2 linked regions of the Maricaulis maris MCS10 genome follow. The protein of the gene in region 1 binds, or shares a complex with, the protein of each later gene. Links are inferred from orthologs where the notes say so. Each region holds a gene or a part of one and is shown on either strand. Other genes may lie near its edges. The genes, in order: tsaD and tsaB.

Evidence for each region.
Region 2: the proteins of tsaD (region 1) and tsaB are in contact, whole or in part, in a solved structure (PDB 4WQ4), measured with the Escherichia coli proteins. The link is inferred for Maricaulis maris MCS10 from one-to-one orthologs.

Annotation. Positions count from the first base shown.
Region 1 is NC_008347.1:39,961-55,673, reverse strand. The notes cover bases 12,805-15,713. They hold tsaD (tRNA (adenosine(37)-N6)-threonylcarbamoyltransferase complex transferase subunit TsaD), read left to right. Parts: upstream 12,805-13,667; coding sequence 13,668-14,759; downstream 14,760-15,713. Other genes in these bases: MMAR10_RS00190 (NAD(P)H-dependent glycerol-3-phosphate dehydrogenase), read left to right, coding at 14,756-15,713; hemC (hydroxymethylbilane synthase), read right to left, coding at 12,805-13,588. Outside these bases: MMAR10_RS00285 (response regulator), read left to right, coding at 1-101; MMAR10_RS00275 (YggT family protein), read left to right, coding at 473-772; MMAR10_RS00270 (DUF167 family protein), read left to right, coding at 779-1,105; bifunctional methylenetetrahydrofolate dehydrogenase/methenyltetrahydrofolate cyclohydrolase FolD, read left to right, coding at 1,086-1,982; MMAR10_RS00260 (response regulator), read left to right, coding at 2,053-2,469; MMAR10_RS00255 (TIGR00266 family protein), read left to right, coding at 2,570-3,361; MMAR10_RS00250 ((2Fe-2S)-binding protein), read left to right, coding at 3,481-3,678; bfr (bacterioferritin), read left to right, coding at 3,777-4,256; MMAR10_RS00240 (DUF305 domain-containing protein), read left to right, coding at 4,345-5,043; MMAR10_RS00235 (LVIVD repeat-containing protein), read left to right, coding at 5,070-6,980; yghU (glutathione-dependent disulfide-bond oxidoreductase), read right to left, coding at 7,053-7,904; udk (uridine kinase), read right to left, coding at 8,426-9,061; MMAR10_RS00215 (heme biosynthesis protein HemY), read right to left, coding at 9,067-10,545; MMAR10_RS00210 (hypothetical protein), read right to left, coding at 10,542-11,855; MMAR10_RS00205 (uroporphyrinogen-III synthase), read right to left, coding at 11,889-12,626; more of hemC, read right to left, coding at 12,623-12,804.
Region 2 is NC_008347.1:3,308,769-3,317,222, forward strand. What follows is about bases 5,688-8,454. They hold tsaB (tRNA (adenosine(37)-N6)-threonylcarbamoyltransferase complex dimerization subunit type 1 TsaB), read left to right. Parts: upstream 5,688-6,633; coding sequence 6,634-7,275; downstream 7,276-8,454. Other genes in these bases: MMAR10_RS15580 (universal stress protein), read left to right, coding at 5,688-5,927; MMAR10_RS17255 (NifU family protein), read left to right, coding at 5,996-6,559; MMAR10_RS15595 (GNAT family N-acetyltransferase), read left to right, coding at 7,272-7,733; MMAR10_RS15600 (Fur family transcriptional regulator), read left to right, coding at 7,771-8,190; MMAR10_RS15605 (TCR/Tet family MFS transporter), read left to right, coding at 8,222-8,454. Outside these bases: MMAR10_RS15555 ([protein-PII] uridylyltransferase), read left to right, coding at 1-1,374; murein biosynthesis integral membrane protein MurJ, read left to right, coding at 1,377-2,921; trpS (tryptophan--tRNA ligase), read left to right, coding at 2,983-4,020; MMAR10_RS16540 (copper chaperone PCu(A)C), read left to right, coding at 4,147-4,695; MMAR10_RS15575 (hypothetical protein), read right to left, coding at 4,734-5,378; more of MMAR10_RS15580, read left to right, coding at 5,451-5,687. UniProt on the Escherichia coli protein: Required for the formation of a threonylcarbamoyl group on adenosine at position 37 (t(6)A37) in tRNAs that read codons beginning with adenine.

The sequences.
Region 1 (15,713 bases):
TCGTGGGGGCGGTCCAGAAACCGGCTCGTCAGCACGAATTCCGAAAACTGGTCGAAGACCTGGCCCGCATCGCTGGCGCCATGCCGCAATCGGTAGGGTGATGGGAGCAGCGTTAACTGGGTCGCCGTCGGCCATGGCGCTCTTGATCGACAGTCTCGCGATGCCAAGGTTTTACAGGTCGATCCAGGGTCGGTCCTGCAAGGGCTTCCGGCAATACGGCGCGTCGGTCGGCCTGTCGTGGGCGTCCGCAAAGTGGACTGCTGTGAGTTCACGAGAATGGTGGAGCCGAGCGGGATCGAACCGCTGACCTCGTCATTGCGAACGACGCGCTCTCCCAACTGAGCTACGGCCCCGAACCAATGTGGCGATCGGTACTTTTCCGGAACTGTGCTGTCAAGCATCCGCGTCTGGACCCGTATGCAGGTTGCAGGCTAGAAGCAAACGCAACGCTCAAGCATGAGGAAGGACGCCCATGTCCCCGATCGACGGCCTGATCATCTACATCATCCATCCGCTGTTGAATTTGCTGTGGTTTGTCGTCCTGGCGGGCGTCATTCTGAGTTGGCTGATCAGCTTCAACGTGGTGAACACCAGCAATCAGTTCGTGGCTCTGGTTTGGCGGATGACAAGTGCGATCACCGAACCGCTGCTCGCGCCGATCCGTCGCGTCCTGCCGCCACTTGGCGGAATGGATTTCTCACCGATCGTGCTGCTTTTGTTGATCGGTTTCGTCCAGGGCTACGTGCTGGTGGAGCTGGCGCGGATCTTCTGATCGGCCATGATTTCCGTGTCATCAGACGCCATTGCGGTTCAGGTCAGACTGGCCCCTGGCGCCTCTCGCGACTGTCTGGCCGGGTCACAAGCGGATGCCGCGGAACGACATTACCTCGTTGCCCGGGTCCGCGCGATTCCGGAAAAGGGCAAGGCCAATGCGGCGCTGATTGCGCTGCTGGCTCGGCAATTGGGTATTCCCAAGCGCGACATCGATGTGATACGCGGCGCGACATCGCGCATGAAGACAGTCCGCATCTCGGCCAACGGGCCTGAGCAAGACCGGATTGTCGCCCAGCTGGAGGCCTTCGCGGATGAGCGCACACCTGATTGACGGCAAGGCCATCGCGGCCGAAATCGATGCCCGGGCTGGCGAAGTCGGAGCCAAGCTCGCCAGCTCGCTTGGCCGGCCGCCCTGCCTGGCAGTCGTCCTTGTGGGCGAGGACCCGGCCAGCGACGTCTATGTCCGCAACAAGGTTCGCCGCACCGAGGCCGCCGGGCTGACTTCCATAGAGATTCGCAAATCTGCGGAAGCGACCGAGGCCGAGATCATCGCCATTGTCGAACGCCTGAATGCCGATGACGGCGTGGATGGCATTCTCGTCCAGATGCCCCTGCCGGGCCATATCGACACCAATCGCGTCATCGGTCGCATCGATCCGGACAAGGATGTCGACGGTCTGACCGAGGTGAGCGCCGGCCGGTTGGTCCTGGGCAAGCCGGGCCTGCGGCCCTGCACCCCGGCGGGCTGCGTCCTGCTGGCCGAGCGTGCCCTGGGCGATCTGTCCGGCAAATCCGTCGTGGTGATCGGGCGTTCAATACTTGTTGGCAAACCGGCTGCGCTGTTGTTTCTCGAGAAGAACGCCACCGTCACCATTGCCCACTCCCGCACCGCAGATCTGCCGAGCCTGTGCCGCACCGCCGACATTCTGGTGCCAGCCGTAGGTCGCCCGGAAATGGTGCGTGGCGATTGGGTGAAACCGGGGGCTTGTGTCCTTGATGTCGGAATCAACCGCATCGATGCGCCAGAACGCGGAGCAGGCAAGACCCGCCTGGTCGGCGACGCGGCTTTCGATGAAATTGTCGGCCATGCAGGTTGGATCACGCCGGTTCCCGGCGGCATCGGGCCCATGACCATCGCCATGTTGCTTAAAAATACCGTTATCGCTGCCGCACTTAGAGCGAAACAACCGGCCTTGGCCGACTTTTGAGCCGACTTACTCGATTTTGTAAACGGTTCGATAACGCAACCTGCATAGAATATGAGTCAGGGAGAGCTCCATGAACAACCAGCCACTACACGTTTTGCATGTCGAGGACGACTTCGCGGATGCGATGCTCGTTCAGCACGCGGTTTGCGAAGCGGGCGATCTGGACATCTCCTTTGAGGTCGCGCGCACGCTCAAGGATGCCAAGCGCTGTCTGGCCCGCGGTCAATATGACCTCATCCTGCTCGATCTTCGCCTGCCTGATTCCGTGCATCCGACCGATACGCTGGAAACCGCACAGTCCTGCGCCGGCGATACGCCGCTGATGATCCTGTCGGGCTCCATGACGATCGATGCCGACCACCTGCCGGACAGCATTTCCCGGATGGACAAGAATGCGAGCTTTCGAAGCAAGAAGGGCGAGATCCCGACTCATCTCGCGCATATGCTGCGTGAAGCAGCTGAATCGGCGGATATCCAGACCATCTGACTGAGGTCGGATGCGAATTGACGCCAAAGCTTGCTTTTTTCTTGTTCCAGCCTGAACCGCCACTACCTTCGCCCTTCCAATTGGCGAAAGGGAGAGCGCAATGGGTCAGACCGACGAGATTGACTACGAGATTGGTGGCGAAGACATCCAGTATGTCGAGATCGAACTCGATCCGGGCGAAAGCGTGGTGTCCGAAGCGGGCGCCATGATGTTCAAGGCGCCCAGCATCACCATGGAAGCGGTGTTTGGCGACGGGTCGCAGAAGAACCAGGGTGTCTGGGGCGCGCTGGCCGGCGCGGGCAAGCGCCTTCTCACCGGCGAGAGCCTGTTCATGACCGTGTTCACCCATGGTGGACAAGGCAAGGCCAAGGTGGCGTTCGCGGCGCCCTATCCGGGAACCATCATTCCTGTCCACCTGCCCGATCTCGGCGGTGAGCTGATCTGCCAGAAAGACAGCTTCCTGGCTGCCGCCAAAGGCGTTTCGGTCGGGATTGCATTACAGAAACGCATCATGACGGGCCTGTTTGGTGGTGAGGGATTCATCATGCAGCGCCTGGAGGGCGATGGCTGGGTCTTCGTCCATGCGGGTGGCACCCTGATCGAACGCGAATTGGCCGCGGGTGAGGAACTCCATGTCGATACCGGGTGTGTGGTCGCCTACACGCCGGACGTTGATTTCGAGATTGAGCGCGCCGGCAATATCAAATCCATGATCTTCGGCGGCGAAGGCGTTTTCTTTGCGCGCCTGCGCGGGCCAGGAAAGGTCTGGATCCAGTCCATGCCCTTCTCCCGCCTGGCCGGTCGGATCCTGGCCAATGTCCCGGTAACCGGATCCGGTCAGGGCGAAGGCTCGGTGCTGGGGCCACTGGGCTCAATCATGCGTGGGAATTAGAACAGCCTGAGATTCAACATGTCGGGCGGCCGGTGTCGCCCGACATAAACTATGCAGTTGACAGTCATTCGCATTCGCGGGAATAATAGTTTCACGTTATCGGGAAACTGTGTCCGGCCATGTTTGTCTGCATCTGCAACGCGCTACGCGACCGCGAGCTTCAAGCCGCCGCGGCAGATCCGTCGGTCAAGGGTGCAGCTTGCGTCTTCAAACGTTGTGACGCCAAGCCGAAATGCGGTCGTTGCCTGCCGGATGTGGCGGACATGATCGCTGCCAATCGCTTCAGTCCGGCCGATCTCGCGACCGCGGCCGAATAGTCGCGACCAATACCCATTTTCACTCGCAAACATAGTACTTTGGCCTGCGCGCAGCTTTGCGTAAGCTGTCCGCTCATGCTGCGCACGGGAGAGATTTCATGAAGGGCGATGCCAAGGTCATCGAATTGCTGAACGGAGCGCTCAAGCTGGAGCTTGCTGCGGTGAACCAGTATTTCCTGCACGCGCGCATGTTCAAGGACTGGGGCTTCGCCAAGATCGCCAAGCTGGAATACGAGGAATCCATCGACGAGATGAAGCATTCCGACATTCTGATCGAGCGCATCCTGTTCCTGGAAGGCCTCCCCAATGTCCAGGATATCGCCAAGATCTATATCGGCGAGACCCTGAAGGAATGTCTCGAGTGCGACCTCAAGGTCGAACAACGGGCGCATCCTTTCTACAAGGACGCAATCGCCTATTGCGAACAGGTCGGCGACTATGTGACTCGCAAGATATTCACCGACATTCTCGATAGCGAGGAAGAGCATATCGACTTCCTCGAGACCCAGCTCGGTCTGATCGCCAAGGTGGGCGAGGAGCGCTACATGCAGTCGCAAATGTCGCCCGGCACCGACTGACCCAGGCTGCCACACGTCAAGCGGGCTATTCCCCGACCGGCTCCGGCGTGCTTCACTCCTGCCTCGAAACGGGTGCTTGGGGGCGCGCATGTGCAAGTCAGTGACGATTCTCGCGATCGGCCTCGGTCTGGCAGCCGCTCCGCTGGCGCTGGCCTCACCGCCAATTTTCCAACCCGGTGCGCCGGGTGGAGCAGCACGGACCCTGACGCCCGAACAGTCGATCGAGATGGCGCAGACCGGACATTCGGCGGCGGATGCCCGCTTCATGCAGCACATGATTGTCCATCACGGCCAGGCCGTGGCGATGGGTGAGCTGATCGCTGACCGCACGACCAACGCGGAGATCGCCTTGATGGGCGAGCGGATCGCCCGGTCGCAGGCGTCCGAAATCGAGATGATGCGGGCCTGGTTGGAGCACCGTGGCCTTTCAACCCGAATGTCCCACGATACCGACATGCCCGGGTCCATGCCGGAACATGGGTCCCACGCCCTGGCTTCGGGCATGAATCACGCATCGCATGATGCCCCATCCGACACGCCAGTGATGCCGGGCATGTTGTCGCCAGCGCAAATGGCGCAGCTCGAAGCAGCGCGCGGCACAGACTTCGACAGCCTCTATCTCACCGGCATGATCCATCATCACCAGGGCGCCATCAACATGGTGACCGCCCTGCTGGCCGGGTCTGGCAATGGCATGGACCCGCAATTGTCCGAATTTCTGTCGGCGGTGATCGCCGACCAGGCAGCCGAGATATCCCGTATGCGGGGACTGCTCGCCGACCTTTGAACACAGCAAGTCCGAGGGGGGCTTTCATGAAACTGACACTCCGATCAATGGTCTCGATGGCAGCGCTCGGCGCAGCGATGGCGGCCTGTTCTCCTGCAGCTGAACAAGGCAGCGAGACCCCGCCATCCCGCGCAGGCCTTGCTCCCGGTCTGTTCGATGCCGGTACGGCGATCTGGAATCTCGAGCTGACGGCCTCGGTGCCGCCACCGGATGGCTTCTTCGATCTCGAAACGGTGATGATCCCGCTCAGTTTGCCGGCGGAAGCCGAGGGCGATGAAGTCACGGATGATGAAGGGACCGGCGAGACTGCCGATGCCGATGACGTGCCCGCAGACATGCCTGCAGACGGGCCTGCAGACGTGGAGGATGCCGACGAAGAGGATAGCGGGCCGGGCCTGCTCTCATTTGCGAACTCCGACCTCGCCTTCACCGGCGACCGCGTGATCATGGGCGGGTTTCATGGTTTCAATGTCTATGACGCCGCCAACCCGGATGATCCCGCCCATATCCTGTCAGTCGTCTGCCCCGGCGGACAAGGTGATGTCTCCGTACACGGCGATCTGGTCTTCTTCTCGACGGAGCAGAATCGCGGTCGCCTTGATTGTGGCAATGGCGGTGTCGAGGGCGATTCCAGCCCGGAGCGATTCCTCGGCGTGCGGATCTTCGACATCAGTGATCTGGGCGCTCCACGCCAGGTCGCCGCTGTCCAGACTTGTCGGGGATCACACACGCATACCCTTGTGCCTCACCCGACCGATGAAGACATCGCCTATATCTACGTTCAGGGCACCAGCAGTCCGCGTCCCGACAGCGAGCTCGCCGGTTGCAGTGGTGGTGAGCCCGATGAAAATCCTGATACCGCGCTCTATTCCATCGATGTCATCGAAGTCCCGCTGAATTCCCCCGAACAGGCGGCGGTCGTCAGCCGACCGCGCATTTTCACCGATTATGAAACCGGCGAAATCGCCGGTTTGTGGGCGGGAGGCGCCCTGGAAGACGGGGGCCAGACGGCGGCATCGACCGTGGCCTGTCACGACATCACGGTTTATCCGGAAATGGGCCTGGCCGGCGGCGCCTGCGGCGGCAATGGCATCCTTCTGGACATCACCGACCCGGTGAATCCGCGCCGGATTTCCGACCTTGCCGACCCGAACATGGCGTATTGGCACTCGGCCACTTTCTCCAATGACGCCAGCAAGGTCCTGTTCACCGACGAGTGGGGCGGTGGCCTGGGGGCTCGTTGTCGCGCTGAAGACCCCGAAAACTGGGGCGCCAATCTGATCGCCGACATCGTCGATGGCGAGATGGAGTTGCGAGGCTATTTCAAGATTCCCGGCGAACAGTCAGACATCGAGAACTGCGTCGCCCACAATGGTTCGCTCATCCCCGTTCCGGGGCGCGATATCATGGTGCAGGGCTGGTATAGTGGCGGTCTGTCGATCATTGACTTCACCGATAGCGAGAACCCGTTCGAGATCGCCTTCTTCGATCGTGGCCCGCTCGGTCCCGATGCCTTGCGGGTTGGCGGCTATTGGGCGGCCTACTGGCATAATGGCCGGGTCTGGGCACCGGAGATCGCGCGTGGCCTGGACGTATTCCGGCTCCACGCCAGCGGTCACCTGACCGCCAATGAAGTCGCGGCGGCCGAGTTAATCCGGTTCGACGAAGCCAACACCCAGACCCAGCTTCACATTACCTGGCCGGATGAGCCTGTCGTCGCACACGCCTATCTCGATCAGCTGGCCCGCAGTGGCGCGCTCGATGAGACGGGACTGGCAACCGTGCGCAGAGCGATCGAGGGCTGGGATGCCGGCGAAACTGATGCCGCGTCTCTGGCGGCCGCCGCCGAACTGCTGGCCGCTGCCACCGACCCGCAGGCACCGGCCGATGCGCACCGCATGGCGGAGCTCGGCGCCATGCTGATGCGTACGCGCTAGGGTAGCCGCATATACAAGGGCGGGCCGACCGGCTGGTCGACCCGCCCTTGCGCTTCCAGTTCGAATGGCTTGTCAGGCCTTGGCGTCGATATCAGCGGCGGAATGACGCTCGGGAACCTGATTGGACTCCTCGCCCCAGACGCGATTGACCTTGATGCCGCGCTTGACTGCCGGCCGGTCGCCAATCTCGGCGGCCCAGCGCTGGACATGTTTATAGTCCTGAACCGACAGGAACTCGCCGGCCTCGTAGAGAACACCGCGGGCCAGCGCGCCATACCAGGCCCAGACCGCCATGTCGGCGATCGAGTAGTCATCGCCTGCCAGAAAGCGACGCTCCGCGAGGGCTCGATCGAGCACGTCCATCTGCCGTTTCACTTCCATGGCAAAACGGTCAATCGGGTACTCCCATTTCTCCGGTGCATAGGCATAGAAATGGCCAAACCCGCCGCCCAGATAGGGAGCTGAGCCCATCTGCCAGAACAGCCAGTTCATGGCTTCGGTGCGACCAGCCGCATCGGTTGGCAGGAAGGCCCCGAACTTCTCCGCGAGGTAGAGCAGGATCGCCCCGGACTCAAAGACCCGGGTCGGTGTCTCGGTGCTGCGGTCCAGCAGGGCCGGGATCTTGGAATTCGGATTGATCTCGACAAAACCGGAGGAAAACTGCTCGCCCTCCGTGATCCGGATCAGCCAGGCGTCATATTCGGCGTCGGCATGACCGGCAGCCAGCAACTCCTCCAGCATGATCGTGACCTTCACCCCGTTCGGCGTCGCGAGGGAGTAGAGCTGAAGCGGGTGCTTGCCGACAGGCAGGGCCTTTTCATGTGTTGCCCCGGCGATAGGCCTGTTGATGTTGGCGAACCGGCCGCCGCTCTCACTATCCCACGTCCAGACCTTGGGCGGCTGGTAGTCACTGGCCTTGTTCATCAAGAAACCCTCTTTGCTTGCAGCCGAATGTAGGAAGCCAGCCGCAAAGAACAAGGCATGCTGCCCATCGCTGCGGCCAGCGGTGTGGCCTGACCAGGTAGCGTCGAAATGGTGCTGGCCGGACGAGCGGCCTCGATCGCCCCAGCCTTGAGCGCGTTCCATGCGAGCATCGACCCCCGCACCGAACGCGGATGCCGAGCTCGGGTCGAGCGGAGCGGGAACAAGGAAAAGAGCGTGCTGGCCGGACAAACGATCTCAATCGCCCCAGCCTTGAGCGCGTTCCATGCGAGCATCGACCCCCGCACCGAACGCGGATGCCGAGCTCGGGTCGAGCGGAGCGGGAGAAAGGAAAGAATGGTGCCGCTTAGGTGACTCGAACACCTGACCTACGCATTACGAATGCGTTGCTCTACCAGCTGAGCTAAAGCGGCCCATTTCATGGGCTCCGGCTGTCACCAGCCCGGAGGCGGCGGAAACTAGCCGTGAAAATCAGCGGCGGCAAGCCCTTCATCAGACCAAAATCAGCCGGTGTGGGAATGCAGTCGCAAGCGCTGGAGTACCGGTTCGGCGAGGCAATCGAAATCCGGTGGTCCCATATTGGTGACGATGAGGTCGGCCAGCGGTTTTTGCGGTTCGACATGCAGGGTGTGCATTGGTTCTACAATGGTGTCGAACTGATGTTTCACGGACTCAGGGGTCCGCCCGCGCTCGGCCACATCGCGCTGGAGTCGGCGCTCGAAGCGGACCGGTCGGGTCGCGGACACATAGACTATGAGATCGAACACGCTTGCCAGCGCCTCTGAGGCGACCGCGTGCAATCCCTCGACCACGATCAGGCTCGCAGGACGGCAATGCCGGGTTTGCGGGGCGCGGCTGTGGGTGGTGAAGTCGTATTGCGGAATATCGACGGCCTGGCCGGCTTTCAGGGCCGCAAGGTGGCTCATCAGGAGGCCGTGATCCTTGGCAGCCGGCTCGTCGAAATTGAATGTCGCCGGGTCGAAGTTCGCAAGGCTGGCGGCGTCAAGATAGTAGTCATCTTCCTTGATGACATACCCATCCGGGGCCGCATCGGCGATCGCATGGGCCAACCGGGTCTTGCCGGATGCCGACCCCCCCACAATTGCCACGAGCCTGGTCTCGGGGGGCGTGGGGCGCATTGTCGTCACGCCTTCCGGCCTTTCGGCGCATCGACCTCATCCGCATCCTCTTCTGGCACGCCCGGATCATCGGGCATGCGCGGCGTGGCCTCGGCAAAGCTGGTGGTGCGCGAGCTGGCGGAGCGGACCGGGCGCGGCGCGTCGAGCAAGGCGGTTTCCGGCACGGCGCCTGCGGCCCGCTCGAAGCGTTCATAGCGCGGATGGGTCAGGCGGTTTTCATCGCCGAACACATAGACCATCCGCTTCCAGTCATCCGGCGTATAGGCGAACAGCCGGCCCTCCGGATCAATGTCCGACCAGTCGGCATCCGCGCCGGCGTGGGAGGCGCGGGTCATCCAGCGGCGGGCAAGTTCATCCTTGCCGTCGAGGCGGGCCAGGCGGGCGGCCAGGGCGCAAAGCCGTGAAGACGGCGGGGTGCCATCCATCATGGGGTCGAGCAGGGCGCGTGCAGCTGGCGCATCGCCCTCCTCGAGGGCGATCTGGATCAGGACGAGATGGCTTTCGCGATGATCCGGGTTGAGCGCGGCGAGTGTCTTGAGGCGTTCGAGGCGCTTGGCCTTGGTGTCGGACTTGCGCAGGTCCTGGAAAGCGCGGGCCAGGGCCGGGTGTGGCGCCGCAGCCCATGCTGACTCGAGGACTTCCGATGCCCGTTTGTGCCGCCGTCCATCAGCCAGCAAGCGCGCGGCCAGGGCTGCAGCCGGCGCAAAGCCGGGGGCTGCGCGATGGGCCGATACAGCCAATTCGCGCGCGTTCTCGGAGTCGGTGCCTTCGGCCTCGACGGCCGCAGCTGTCAACAGGACCGAGCGGCGACGGCGGGCGGTGTCAGGCGCGACCTGTTTGCGGCGCTCACCCTCGGTCAGGGTGGTCAGTGCGTCGCGCCAGCGGGCCTTGGCGACCTGGGCATCGAACAGGGCGTCAAAGGCCCAGCGGGCGCCCTTGGCTTGCTGGAAGGCGTCGCCGGCATGATCAATGGTGGCCGCGAAGTCGCCGCGTTCGTTTGACAGCTGGGCCAGGCCGCGACGGGCCACGACCCGGGTCTTCTGATCGTTCAGCAGTGCTTCGTAGTGCACCTGTGCGCCTTCAAGATTGCCGGCAGACTCAGCGGCCCGGGCGGCCAGAAGGCGTGACAGGGCCGGGCGGTCCAAAAGCGCATCGGCACGGGCGGCCTGACGCACAGCGGCTTCGCCATCGCCTGCAGCAGAGGCGATCAGCGCCTTCTCCAGAGCATCATATCCCTGCTCGCGGCGACGGCGTCCCATGAAGCCCTTCACCTTGTCCGGCGAAGTCCACAACATGTAGATGCCCCACCAGACCACCAGCATCAAAAAGGCGAGGAGAATAACCAGCCCGGCCGCGACCACGAAGGGCATCTCGGTCTGCATGCCGAGGAATTCAAAGGAGGCGTGACCCGGGTTCAGCGCAAGGAAGGCGCCCAAAACAGCGGTCAGCAGGGCAAAGGCGACAGCCAGTATCAGGCGGATCATGTCGGGTCGCTTCCCTGTTCGGCAGCGCTGGCGGCGAGTGCTTCGCGCAAGGATTGCAAGCGGGCTGTCAGGTCCAGACGGGCGCGTGCCTGGATCAGCCAGTCACGGACAGTTTCCAGCGCTTCGCCTTCAAGACGCTCGGCGATGGTGACGGCCCCGATCAGATCGTTTTCGGCCAGGCGCCGCTCTGCCAATCCGGTCATGGCCAGGGGGCCGGTATCGGTATCGCTGCCATCCGTCCGGCGCACTTCAATCAGCCCGAAAAAGACCCGCCCCGGTCCGGCCGCCTCCCGGATGGCGTCACCCGGAAAACCGTTGGCCAGCTCTGCCAAAGTCGGCACACCGGCGCGGGAATAATCGGCCATCGCCGCCAGGTCGGCATTTTCGCGCCACAGACGCGACAATGCGGCCCGTTCGGCTTCAAAGCCGTCGCCGGTCTGGGCGATTTCCCGCAGAGCTGTCAGCGCCAGGGCGCGGGCTGCCAATTGCCTCGAGGCGAGCCCGGTATCGGTAGCAGGGGCCTCGGCCACAGATCGGGCCGTATTATCGGCACTGGTCTGGGCGGTTTCAGCCAGCGTTCGAATGGCTGCGAGCTCGCTCCGAAGAGCCGCGATGTCGTGGGTCAGGCTTTCAATTTGCGGATCGGTGTCGGTCGCCGGGGCCAGACCATCCACCATCGCTTCGATCTCGGTGATACGGTCGGTCATCGCCTGCAGGATCAGCGGGTCGACACCCGGGGCTGCTTCGACCTGGCTGGACTCGAGGGCTTGTTGGGACCGTGCATCGGCTAGCGCGAGGGCGGTTTCCAGTGCGGCCATCCGGGCTTCCAGCTCACTCGGATCGAAGGTCGCGCCAGCCGCAGCCGGGTTTGACTGTGCCGTCTCCAGAGCGGTGAGGCGCGCGTCGATTGCGGAGAGATCGACCGGCATCGCTTCGGCATTGCCCGACGACCTTGCCTCAAACGCGGTCATCCGTTCTGCCAGCGTGCCAAGCTCTCCTGACAGGTCCGGGGCTGTTTCCGTGGCTTCCAGGGCGGCGAGCCGGGTTTCCAGACCCGTCAGGGACTGGCTGAAAGCGGCCCGCTCGGTCGCCGCGCCGGGGTCTGGCGCGATTTCAGTCGCAGGCGGCAGGTAGCGAACGGCGCCATAGCCGATGGCCCCGCCGGCCACGGAGGCGAGCAGGAAGACCAGCCAGAGTCCAAGCGCGCCGCCGCGACGGGGCGCCTTGCCTGATTGCGCGCGCGCATCGTCGGCCGGTTCGAACTCGGCGTCGACGGGTTCCGGATCGAGAGTGTCGTTGGGATCAGCCATGATGGCCCATGATTCGTGCGAATTTGCGCCAGCTTAGGACGCGTGGCCTGCCGAGGCCAGTTCTGATGAATCGTCCAGCAGCGCCAGCAAGGCCTCTTCATTTGGCACCGATGCAGCGACCAGCGCTCCAAAGCCGGCGCCTTCCAGTGGCGCGAGGGCGTTACGTGAAATACCCAGTGCAGTCACCGAACCGAGCCAGTGATGCAGACCAAATTTGCGCAGCAGGTCGAGGAAGGTTTTGGCTCCCCGCGCCGAGTGGATCAGGACGGAGACCGGCGCGCCGGAGATCACGGCGGCGATGGCCTCCTCGCCCAGGGCATCAACGGCAACTGCGCCATAGCCGATCGCGTCGCGGACCTTGAAACCATCCGGCTTGAGCGCGCCCGAAAGGTCACCGGACACATGGATGCCGCGGACGTGGAGCAGGGAACCCTTGCCCGGATTGAGCTTTCGCCGGATGAGATTGGCCAGTGATGTGACATCGCCCTGGGCGGAATGGACGCGCTTGAACCCGATATCGCGCGCTGCCTGGGCGGTGGCGTCGGCCACAGCGAAGACCTGAATATCTCGTTCCGGGCGGCGCGGCCCCCAGGCCCGTACACCGTTGGCCGAGGTGAAGACCAGCGCCTGCACCCCGTCGAGGCTGGCATCGATGCGGGCCCTGAAATTGATGTCGAGTACCGGCGAGATGATCGGATCGATACCCATTTGCCTGAGACCGGACGCGGTCCGTTCAGCACCGGGCCAGCCGCGTGTGACCAGGACCGTCATGTATTCACCAGGGCCGCCGCAAGACCGTCGCCAGCTGCGTCGCGCACGGCACGTCCGAGGTCCTGCCCGGCCTGCCGGGCGCTGTCTGGGGTCGCATGGGTCATGTCGAATCGAATCTGTCTGCGCCAGGATTGCTGGCCATCAGGAGTCAAAACTTCCCCGATGAAGTCCATTGATACCTTATTCACATGGGCCGCGATCGGCGTCCGGCAAGAGCCGTCGAGTTCGAACAGGAAGGCGCGTTCGGCGAGGACGGCCAGTTCGGTATCGCGGTGATGCAGGCCGGCGACGTAGGAGGCGGCCTCTTCATCGCCATCGCGAATGGCCACGCCGACAGCGCCCTGGGCCGCGGCGGGCAGCATCTCGTCGGCTTCCAGCGGATCGCGGAGCGCCTCGGCTCGCCCCAATCTGTTCAACCCGGCGCGGGCGAGGAAGGTGGCGTGAATGCCGCCATCGGCCAGCTTGCCCAGCCGTGTGTCGACATTGCCGCGCAGCGGCACAACATGCAGGTCCGGGCGTTTGTGGAGCAATTGCGCCTGTCGACGCAGGCTGGCCGTGCCGATGGTGACGCCTTCGGGCAGATCGGCCAGACGCGTTTCGCCATCGCGCGCGATCAGCATGTCGCGCGGGTCCTCGCGTTCCAGCAGGGCGCCCAGCACGATCCCGTCGGGCAGGACAGTCGGCACATCCTTCATCGAATGGACCGCAAAGGCGGCGCGACCATCCAGCTGGGCTTCGTCGATCTCCTTGGTGAAGAGGCCCTTGCCGCCCGCTTCGATCAGGGTGCGGTCCTGGATGCGGTCTCCGGTCGAGACCAGGCCGAGAATGGGGAAGCAGCGCTCAGCGTCCTCGCCGGACAGGCCGCACTGCGCGGCGAGTTTCGCCTGCACGTCGCGGGCCTGGACAAGGGCCAGGGGTGAGCGGCGCGTGGCGATGGCGAGCGGTCTGGACGGCGGCTTCACGTTGCAATCATCCCGGTCTTGGGGCTAGTGGACAGCCATGGACTTAGCGCCCACCTCCCCCCAAGCGCAAGCGCGCGCACTGACCGTGCTCGGACTGGAATCCAGCTGCGACGAGACCGCGGCGGCGATCCTGCGCCGGGAAGTGGACGGGTCGGTGACCGTACTGGCTGACCGGGTGCTCGGGCAGAATGACGCCCATGCGCCGTTTGGCGGCGTGGTGCCGGAGATCGCAGCCCGGGCCCATGCCGAGGCGATGGACGGGCTGGTCAGCCAAGCGCTCGCCGAGGCGGGTCTGGCGGTAGCCGATCTGGACGGTATCGCTGCGACCTCAGGCCCGGGCCTGATCGGCGGTGTCATGGCCGCGCTGATGACCGCCAAGGGCCTGGCGCTGGGGGCAGGCAAGCCACTGATCGCGGTCAATCACCTTGAAGGCCATGCCCTGTCGCCCCGGATCTCCGAGCCGCTGGCCTTTCCCTACCTGCTCCTGCTCGTTTCCGGCGGCCATACCCAATTGCTGATCGCTGAGGGTGTTGGCGTCTACCACCGTCTCGGCTCGACGATGGATGATGCAGCCGGTGAGGCCTTCGACAAGACGGCCAAGGTGATGGGTCTGGGTTTCCCCGGCGGGCCGGCCCTCGAACGGTGTGCGCAATCGGGTGATGCGACGCGTTTCGCCCTGCCAGTGCCGCTGAAGGGCAAGCCGGGCTGTGACTTCTCATTCGCCGGCCTCAAAACCGCGGCGCGGCAGATATGGGACGGGCTCGATGCGCCATCCGACCAGGACCGCGCCGATCTTTCGGCCTGTGTCCAGGCGGCCATCGCCCGGGCGCTGTCCAGCCGCACACGCCGGGCGCTGGCCATGTTCGTCGACCGGTTTCCGGATGCCTCGCGACCCATGGCGCTGGTCGTTGCCGGCGGCGTCGCCGCCAACAAGGCCGTGCGCGCGGCGCTGGAAGACGAAGCCGCGGCGGCCGGTTTCCGGCTGGTCGCGCCGCCGATGAAATGGTGTACCGACAATGCCGCGATGATCGCGCTGGTCGGACTGGAAAAACTGGCCCGCGGTCAGATTGACGGGCTTGATGCCCCGGCGCGGGCACGCTGGCCACTGGACGGGGCGGCGGCAAAGTCCGACCCTGCCATCGGCTCCGGACGAAAGGGACCCAAGGCATGAGCGAGTATCAGAGCATTGGCGTGATCGGCGCCGGCGCCTGGGGCACGGCATTGGCGCAAACAGCGGCCAAGGCCGGGCGTGATGTCACGCTGTGGTCGTTTGAAAACGACGTCGCCGAGGCGGTGAACACGAAGCACGAGAACACCATCTACCTGCCCGATGTCGCCCTGAGTACGGCCATCGTCGCGACCACCTCTATTTCGGATCTCGATGCCTGCGATGCCATTCTCGCAGTTGCGCCGGCGCAGCACTTGCGGCGCGTTCTGGAAGGCTTCCTGCCCTATGCGCGGCCCGGCCTGCCGATCGTGCTGTGCGCCAAGGGGATCGAGCAATCCTCCCTGTCGATGATGACGCAGGTGCTCAAGGAAACCATCCCGGCCGCGCTGCCGGCCGTTCTGTCCGGGCCCAGTTTCGCGATCGACACGGCGCAGGGCCTGCCGACCGCCGTCACCCTGGCCTGTGCTGACGAGACGGTCGGCAATGCGCTGATCGAGGCGCTCGGGACCAGCCGCTTCCGACCCTATCTGGCGACCGATCTGATCGGTGCAGAGATCGGCGGGGCGGTGAAGAATGTGCTGGCAATCGGTTGCGGGATTTCCGAAGGGAAGGGTTTGGGCAAATCGGCCCATGCGGCCCTGATTTCGCGCGGCTTTGCCGAGATGACCCGACTGGCCCTGGCCCTGGGTGCCCAGCGTGAGACCCTGGCCGGCCTGTGTGGCCTCGGGGACCTTGTGCTGACCTGTTCCTCGCCGCAATCGCGCAACATGTCCTGCGGCCTGGCGCTGGGGCGCGGCGTGTCGCTGGACGATATCATGTCCGGACGCCGGGCTGTCACCGAAGGCGTGGCAAGCGCACCGGCCGTAGTCGAACTGGCCCGCCGCCATGGCGTCGAAATGCCGATCTGCGAAGCGGTCAACGAGATCCTGGCCGGTCGAGCCAGCGTCGATGACGCCA
Region 2 (8,454 bases), 3.3 Mb from region 1 along the record:
TTCAACATGTATCACCGCTACACCGTCGATGAGCACACCTTGCAAGCGCTTGGTGTGTTGCGAGAGATCGAGGACGGCCTGCATCCGTTGGATCACCCGCTGTCGACCCGATTGGCGCCGCTGATCCAGAACCGTCGCGCCCTCCATCTGGCGGTCTTGCTGCATGACACTGGCAAGGGCGCCGGTGATCAGTGCATTGAGGGGGCCGCTCGGGCCATGACTGCCTGTGAGCGTATGGGGCTGGGAGATTCCGAGACCGAGCTGGTTTCCTGGCTGATCGCGTCTCATCTGTTGATGAGTGACACCGCGCAGCGCCGTGACCTGTCCGACCCCAGGACCGTGGCTGACTTTGCTGCTGCGGTTGGTACCGTGGAGCGGTTGCGGCTTCTGACAGTCCTGACAGTTGTCGACATACGTGCGGTTGGGCCGGGTGTCTGGAATGGCTGGAAGGGCCAATTGATCCGAGAGCTCTATTCGGCAACCGAGCAGGTCCTTTCCTGTGATGGTGACAATCTGCAGCTGGCGCGCGAGACCCTGGCCGAAAAGGCCGAGTTGGCGAGGAGCCGGATCCGGCCGAGACTGGAGCGCGTCAACGCCGAGTTTGCCAGCTGGTGGACTGCCGAGCTGAATGACGCCTACTGGACGGCTTTCTCTGAGGAAGACCGCTTCCGCCATGCTGCCTTTGTACGCCATGCCCGTGATGCCGGCCGCCAGACCTCGGCAGCAGTGCGGGTTGATCGTCGGCGGGCCGCGACGGAAGTCATGATCTGGTCGCCTGATAGGGAACGGGTGTTTGCCGACATCGTCGCTGCCTTTGCCGAAGTGGGCGCTGATGTGGTCGGGGCGACCATCAACACCACTACATCGCGCCAGGTCTTCGACATCTTCTATATCCAGGATGCTGCGGGCCAGCCTTATGGCAAGCATGACGCTGTCCAGCGTCAGGCTTTGGTCGGGTATCTGCGGGAGGTCGCGACCGGCGAAGTCACGGTCCGCCGTCGCCCGGCGGCACCGCTGAAGCGGCGTGATGCGGCATTTCGGGTTACGCCCAGCGTCACCATCTCCAATGAAATCGCCGAGCAGGCGACCGTGATCGAGGCCTCGGGGCGCGACCGTCCCGGATTGCTGGCCGATCTGGCGGATGTTCTGGCCGATGAAGGCCTCGCACTGACTTCGGCCCAGATCGACGGCTATGGCGAACGCGCGACGGACGTGTTCTACGTCACTCACAAGGACGAAAAACTGGTCGATGAAGCGATCAGTGAAAGTGTCCGCAATGGGCTGTTGGCGGTGTTTTCCGAGAACGAAACAGCCTTTGACAAGAAAGCTGCGCAACGCGGCATCGCCCGGGCCCGGGCCAGTGTGTTGAGGTAGGCATGCGGCTTTTACGTTCCACGGCCATTGTCGGCGTCCTGACCATGGCGAGCCGTGTCCTCGGCCTTGTTCGCGAAATGCTGCTCGCCGCATCGCTTGGCGCCGGGGTGATCACCGACGTATTCCTGACAGCCTTCCAGTTTCCGAACCTGTTCCGGCGGATATTCGCGGAAGGCGCTTTCAATTCGGCCTTCATACCGTTGTATGCCGGCAAGCTGGAATCGGGTGAACAGGACGAGGCGATCCGCTTTGCCCGGCAAGTCATGTCGGTCTTGCTGACGTCCATGCTGGTGCTGGTCATCGCTGCGCAATTCCTGATGCCGTGGCTGATGTATGCGCTGGGGCCGGGCTTTGTTGGCGAGCCAGGACCGTTCCGGCTGGCTGTGCTGCTGACCCAGATCACCATGCCCTACCTGATGATGATGTCGCTCAGCGCGATGCTGAGCGGGGTGCTGAACTCCCACGGTCGCTTTGCGGTTGCCGCAGCGGCGCCGGTCCTGCTCAACCTGATCCTGATCGGAATATTGCTGTTCTCGCCGGCGAATGGCGAGCAGCTCGCCTTGCACCTTTCAATCGGCATCAGCCTGTCCGGTGTGGCGCAATTGGTCTGGTTGTTCGCCGCCTGCCGCGCGACCGGTCTGCGCCTGTCGGTTTCGATGCCGCGCATGACGCCGGGTGTCCGCCGCCTGATCACACTCGGCATACCCGGAGCCATCGCGGCGGGCGTGACGCAGATCAATATTCTGGTGACGTCGTCGATCGCGACGATCGAGGAAGGCGCAAAGTCGTGGCTGTATTTCGCTGACCGACTCTATCAGTTGCCGCTCGGGGTGGTTGGTATCGCCATGGGGGTGGTGCTCCTGCCGGCCCTGAGCGCACGTGTTCGTGCCGGAGAGACGCAGGCCGCTTCGAATGCAATGAACCGGGCGCTGGAAATTTCGATGGCCCTGACCCTGCCTGCGGCGACTGCACTGGCGACAATACCGGTCTTCATTGCCACGGGCCTTTACGAGCGCAACGCCTTTACCTCACAGGATGCGGTGATGGTCAGTCAGGCGTTGGTTCCGTTTGCGATCGGCTTGCCGGCATTCGTCTTGATCAAGGTCCTGTCGCCAGGATTTTTTGCGCGTGAAGACACGATGACGCCGATGAAGTTTGCGGCCATTGGAGTGGCGGTGAACCTCGCCCTGGGTCTCGGCCTGTTTTTTGGCCCGCTCGGGTTTGCCGGTCTTGCCATTGCGACCGCGGTCGCCGGCTGGGTCAATATGAGCCTGCTCGCAATCACGTTGAGCCGGCGTGGTCTCTTCGAGCCGGATATCCGATTGTTGGGCAAGCTGCCGCGCATTGTGCTGGCCTGTGCAGCCATGGCCGCCTTTCTTCTCGTCGCCGAGCATTATGCGGATGCATTGCGGATCTACCTGTTTGACTCGACCCTTCTGACACTTCTCGTTGTCTGTTGTGGTGGCCTGGGTGTTTACGGCATTGCCGCGTTGGTAACGGGCGCCTTGCGGCCCTCCGAGGTGCGCGGCGCGCTCAAGCGCTCTTGAGGCCAGGTCCTGCGCTCGTTAAGACGCGTGTTCCTGTTCGCCCTTTCCGCAAGGCCCTCCCATGAGTGACACGCCCACCGCCTACCAAGGCCCGAAACGCATCTTCTCCGGCATGCAGCCGACCGGTCGCCTGCACCTCGGCAATTATCTCGGTGCTCTGAAGAACTGGGTGGCGATGCAGGATGAGGATGAGTCCGAGCGCATCTATTGCGTGGTCGACATGCACGCCGTCACCATGCCGCATGACGCCAAGGCCTTGCCGGATGCCGTGCGCCGCGTGACGGCCGCTTACCTTGCCGCTGGTCTGGACCCGGAAAAGAACGTGATTTTTGCTCAGTCTGCGGTTCCGGCCCATGCCGAACTGGCCTGGATCCTCAATTGTGTCGCCCGTCTTGGTTGGGCCGAGCGGATGACCCAGTTCAAGGACAAGGGCGGCAAGGACCGGGAACGTGTCTCGGTCGGCCTGCTGACCTACCCGGTCCTGATGGCCGCCGATATCCTGGTCTACAAGGCGACCCATGTGCCGGTTGGCGATGACCAGAAGCAGCATCTCGAATTGTGCCGTGATGTCGCCGCTCGCTTCAATCGCGATTTCGGCGATGGTGAAGCCGTCTTCCCGATCACAGAACCGCTCATCCAGGGTCCGGGCGCCCGCATCATGAGTTTGCGTGACGGCACCGCCAAGATGTCGAAATCGGACCCGTCGGACAATTCCCGGATCAATCTCGAGGATGATGCCGACACCATTGCCCGCAAGATCAAGAAGGCCAAGACCGATCCCGAACCGCTGCCGGACTCGATCGACGGTCTGGACGGTCGTCCGGAAGCCTCGAACCTGGTCGGTATTTTCGCGGCCCTGACCGGCGGCTCCAAAGCCTCTGTCCTCGCCGAATATGGCGGCCAGGGTTTCGGCGCCTTCAAACCGGCCCTGGCCGAAGTCGCAGTCGAGTATCTCGCCCCGATCTCCGACGAATACCGTCGGCTGATCGCCGAGCCGGCCGAGATTGACCGGATCCTGAAAAAGGGCGCGGAACGGGCGCGGGCAGTGGCGGAACCGGTGATTGCCGAAGCGAAAGCGGCGATCGGTTTCTGGGGCTAGCCCATTTGCCGCACTCCCGGTCCGGCTGGAAATCGAATAAAGCATCGATTTGAGGTGGTATGGCTCGTGTCGCCCCGGGTCGTTTTCAAGCGTGTATTCGCCGCCGGCATTGATGAGGACACCATGATGAAAACAACGATTTTTCCATGCCTTCTGGCACTTGCCCTGGTGGCTTGCGGCGAGACCGACACGCATGTGGTGGAAATGTCTGCGGCCGACCATGACGGTATGGATCACGCATTATCGACGACCGATGACGGCGCACCTCTGGCTGATGACGGTGTCATGCCGGTCATCGATGTGCGGCTGGCCTGGATGCGGCCCCACCCCCAGGGGCGCGACGTGACGGCGGCCTATTTTGTGGCCGGCTTGAGCGACGGGCAAGCGGACCGGCTTGTCGAGGCGCGGATTGATGGCGCTGAACGGGTCGAACTGCATGGGCATACGATGGACGATCAGGGCATGATGCGCATGCGCCCGGTCGGTCCGCAGCGCGTGGCGGCAGAAACGCCTCTGGTTTTCGCGCCGGGTGGTCTGCATCTCATGGTGCATGGTCTTGCAGCCGCAGCCGAGGGCGACACCGCCACCGGTGTCCTGGTCTTTGAACGCGCGGGCGAGGTGCCGGTAGTGTTCGCGGTGCAGGCGGCGGCTCCTGCTGAGCCGACAGAACACTAGGCTGGTTTGGCTGACGGCAGGACGTCGACCTGTCAGGGTTAACGAGGTGTTACCGAACCCTCATTTCCTGCCATATCGCTACTCCCCGTCATTGTGGTGCTCGGTTCTTCTGACTCCGGCGGGCTGGTATAGGTCGCGGGATCATAGAGCTTTGGCGCTCGCGGCCAGAACAGACGCATCATCCAGACACCCAGTGCGACGGCCGGGATCAGAACAAGCCCGATTGCATTTTCGTCGATCAGGAAGAGCTTGGTGAAGGCGGCGGCACCGATGATCGTCAAAACCCCGCCGATTGAGGTCATGGTTGCCAGGAATTTGACCGAGGACCCCTCAATGTATCGAACCGGCCCTGGCCTGTTTTCGAGCGCGAGGTGAAGCGCGACGAGAAATTCCCGAAAGTCCCGGGCATTGGCTTCCCATTGTCCGGCCCCGGTGCAGCGCATTGAACCGAACGCGATTTCGTTGCCCGTTCTGTCTGTGACCCTGCAGACAACCTGGCTGGCCTGACCGGCCATCTCAACCGAGAGGCGGACCTGGCGGATGTCGTCGAGCCCAATGTCGGAGGCGATGCCCGGGTCGCTGTCGGAGCCTGCGTCCCGCCAGGTCAAGCTGGTCTTGTCGAGCGACAGAATCCGCAAGGGGCTGCGACCATTCCTGCGGTCGGTCAATGAGGTCAGAGCCATGATTATCCCTTTCGTGACAGGGGGTAACACGAATAGCTGGACGTGTCGTGCGGCAGACGCCAAACTCCGAACATGCAACAGAGCTCACGCAAATTCCTGGTCATCGCCGACGATAGCTCGGAGTCTCGGACCGCGCTCTATTTTGCGGCTCGACGCGCTCAAGCGACCGGCGCACACGTCTTGATTCTCGCCACGCTTGAACCGGGTGATTTCAGCCATTGGATCGGCGTTGCGGAAACCGCGAAGCAGGAAGCCGAAATTGCAGCCGAAACAGTGCTGGAATCAATGGCTGAGGATGCCGAGGCGATAACCGGTGAACGACCGGAGTTATTGCTGAGGGAGGGTGACCGTCGCGCCGTCCTGTCGCAATTGCTCGAGGAAGATCCGCTGATCTCCCTGCTCGTTCTGGCGGCGTCCGCCAACGGGGAGGGGCCGGGGCCACTTGTCACGGCGCTGGCGCGGGGCAAGGGACTGTTTTCCGGGCGCGCGGTGCCTGTCACGGTTGTACCGGGCGGGATGGACACCAAGGAAATCGACGCGCTCGTCTGATAACCACACGAGGAGTGTGGTTGAATGGCGTCCGAAAGAGCGCCAAGTGATCGGCAGGAGGCCCTGCCATGTTCATCCAGACCGAAGCGACGCCAAATCCGAACACGCTGAAATTCCTGCCCGGCCGTGAAATAGCGCCGGATGGACCGCGGGAGTTCGAAAGCGAGGAAGATGCGGCGAGTGCGCCTTTGGCGGCCGACCTGTTTCTTGTCGATGGCGTTTCAGGCGTGTTCTTCGGCGAGGACTTCATCGCCATCACCAAGACAGACGCCTATGAATGGGATCATATCAAACCCTTCCTGCTTGGCACGATCATGGATGGGCTGCAGTCTGGCCGTCCGCTGGTCGGGTCGGAAACCAATGAGACTGGACACGCCAATTACGCTGGCGAAAACGAGGGTCTGGTCAAGGAAATCATCGAACTGATCGACACCCGTGTGCGCCCGGCGGTGGCCCAGGACGGCGGCGACATCCTGTTTCACTCCTATCTGGCCGATAGTGGCATCGTGCGGCTCAAAATGCGCGGCGCCTGTTCCGGTTGCCCGTCTTCGACGATGACCCTGAAATCGGGGATCGAAAACCTGCTCAAGCACTACATCCCTGAAATCCAGTCGGTTGAAGCGGTCGAATAGGATCGGTCGGCCTACCGCGCGGCCTACCGCGTCAGACCTTCGACCTCCTGTCGAATATCCGTTAAACGGCGATCATGAACTGGTTGGCAATCGATACGACAGGCGAGCACTGCACCGCTGCGCTCCGTCTTCCGGACGGCCGTGATCATGTCCGCAGCGACCGGATCGGCCGCGGGCACGCGGAATATCTCGCTCCGTTGGTTGAAGCCCTGCTGGCAGACACCTCGACTCCGGCCACGGAATTGTCGCGCATTGGCGTGACCATCGGTCCGGGCAGTTTTGCCGGTACCCGCGTTGGCGTCGCCTTTGCCCGCGGCCTGGCGCTAGCCTGTGGCGCCGAATGTGTCGGAATTTCCAACCTGTCAGTCCTGGCCCGTCAGGCCGGACCGGATGGCCCGCTTGCCGTGTTGCACGACGCCAGGCGCGGCGAGGTGATCCTGCAGGTCTGGCAGGACGGTGCGGGCGGAGCGACGGAACGGGTCGGCCTCGCCGAGCTAGCCGACCGTATCGCCGAAAGAGGCGGGCCGATGTGCAAGGTGACGGGATCCGGCGCCGCTCTGTTGCCGCCGGGCTTCACGGATCTGGGCGTCGCGGTGATTGATCCCCGGGTCGTTTTGGCAATGACCGGCGAACTCGATCCGAAGGCCAATCCGCCCACACCCTTCTATGCAAGACCCCCGGACGCAAAACTGCCTGGCGGCGTGGCCCCGGCATGACACCCAAGGCCGAGGCAGTCGGGCCATCAAGCGCCGAAGCCCTGGCGGCCCTGCACGCGCGCTGTTTCCCGCACGGTTGGACAGCCCGGGAAATCGGTTCCCTGCTCAACCTGCCCGGCTGTATCGGGCTGGCCTGCCGGGTCGACGGGCAATTCGTGGCCCTGGCCCTGTTTCGCCAGGCATTGGATGAAGCCGAATTGCTGACCCTCGCGACCGAGCCCGATTTTCGTCGTCGCGGGCTTGCTGACATAATCCTGACAAGCGGCGAAACTCGCCTTTGCGATCAAGGAGTCGCCCGGATTTTTCTCGAAGTCTCCGAGAAGAATCCCGCCGCCGCCGCCCTGTACAAGCGCGCCGGCTATGGCGAAATCGCGCGCCGCAAGGACTATTATCGCGATGGCAGCGATGCGCGGGTGCTCGAAAAATGGCTGCGCAAAGATGGACAGACCGGCCCGTGACCGCCTATTTCTCGTCATGTCTATCAGGGGAATGATCATGCCGGATCGGATTGAGAAGCTTTGCGTCGCCAAAGGGCTGCGGATGACGGACCAGCGCCGGGTCATTGCTCGTGTGTTGTCGCAGTCTGACGACCACCCCGATGCGGAAGAATTGCACCGTCGTGCCTCCGACGAGGATCCCCGCATTTCCCTGGCGACCGTGTACCGCACGGTCCGCCTGTTCGAGGAAGCGGGCATCATCGAGCGCCATGATTTCCGTGATGGACGGTCACGGTATGAAGAAGTTGGCGATGAACACCATGATCACCTGATCGATCTGAAGTCCGGTGAAGTCATTGAATTCGTCAATGAGGAAATCGAACGGCTTCAGGAAGCGATTGCCCGCAAGCTGGGCTACAAGCTTGTCGATCACCGGCTGGAACTTTACGGCGTGCCTCTCAAGGGTGCCGACGACTAGGCGCCTGTCCGACCGGTTTCGAGGAGAGGCCATGTCCGCGCGCACGCCCGGCAAACACGCGATCATCTTCATTTTCGTGACTGTTCTGATCGACATGATCGGCTTTGGCCTGATCATACCGGTGATGCCGGACCTGATCGAGGAACTGACCGGTCTGCAGGCCAATAATGCCGCGGTGCTGGGCGCTTGGCTGATGGTCTCCTATGCCGGCATGCAATTCGTGTTCGCGCCTATCATCGGCGGATTGTCAGACCGTTTCGGTCG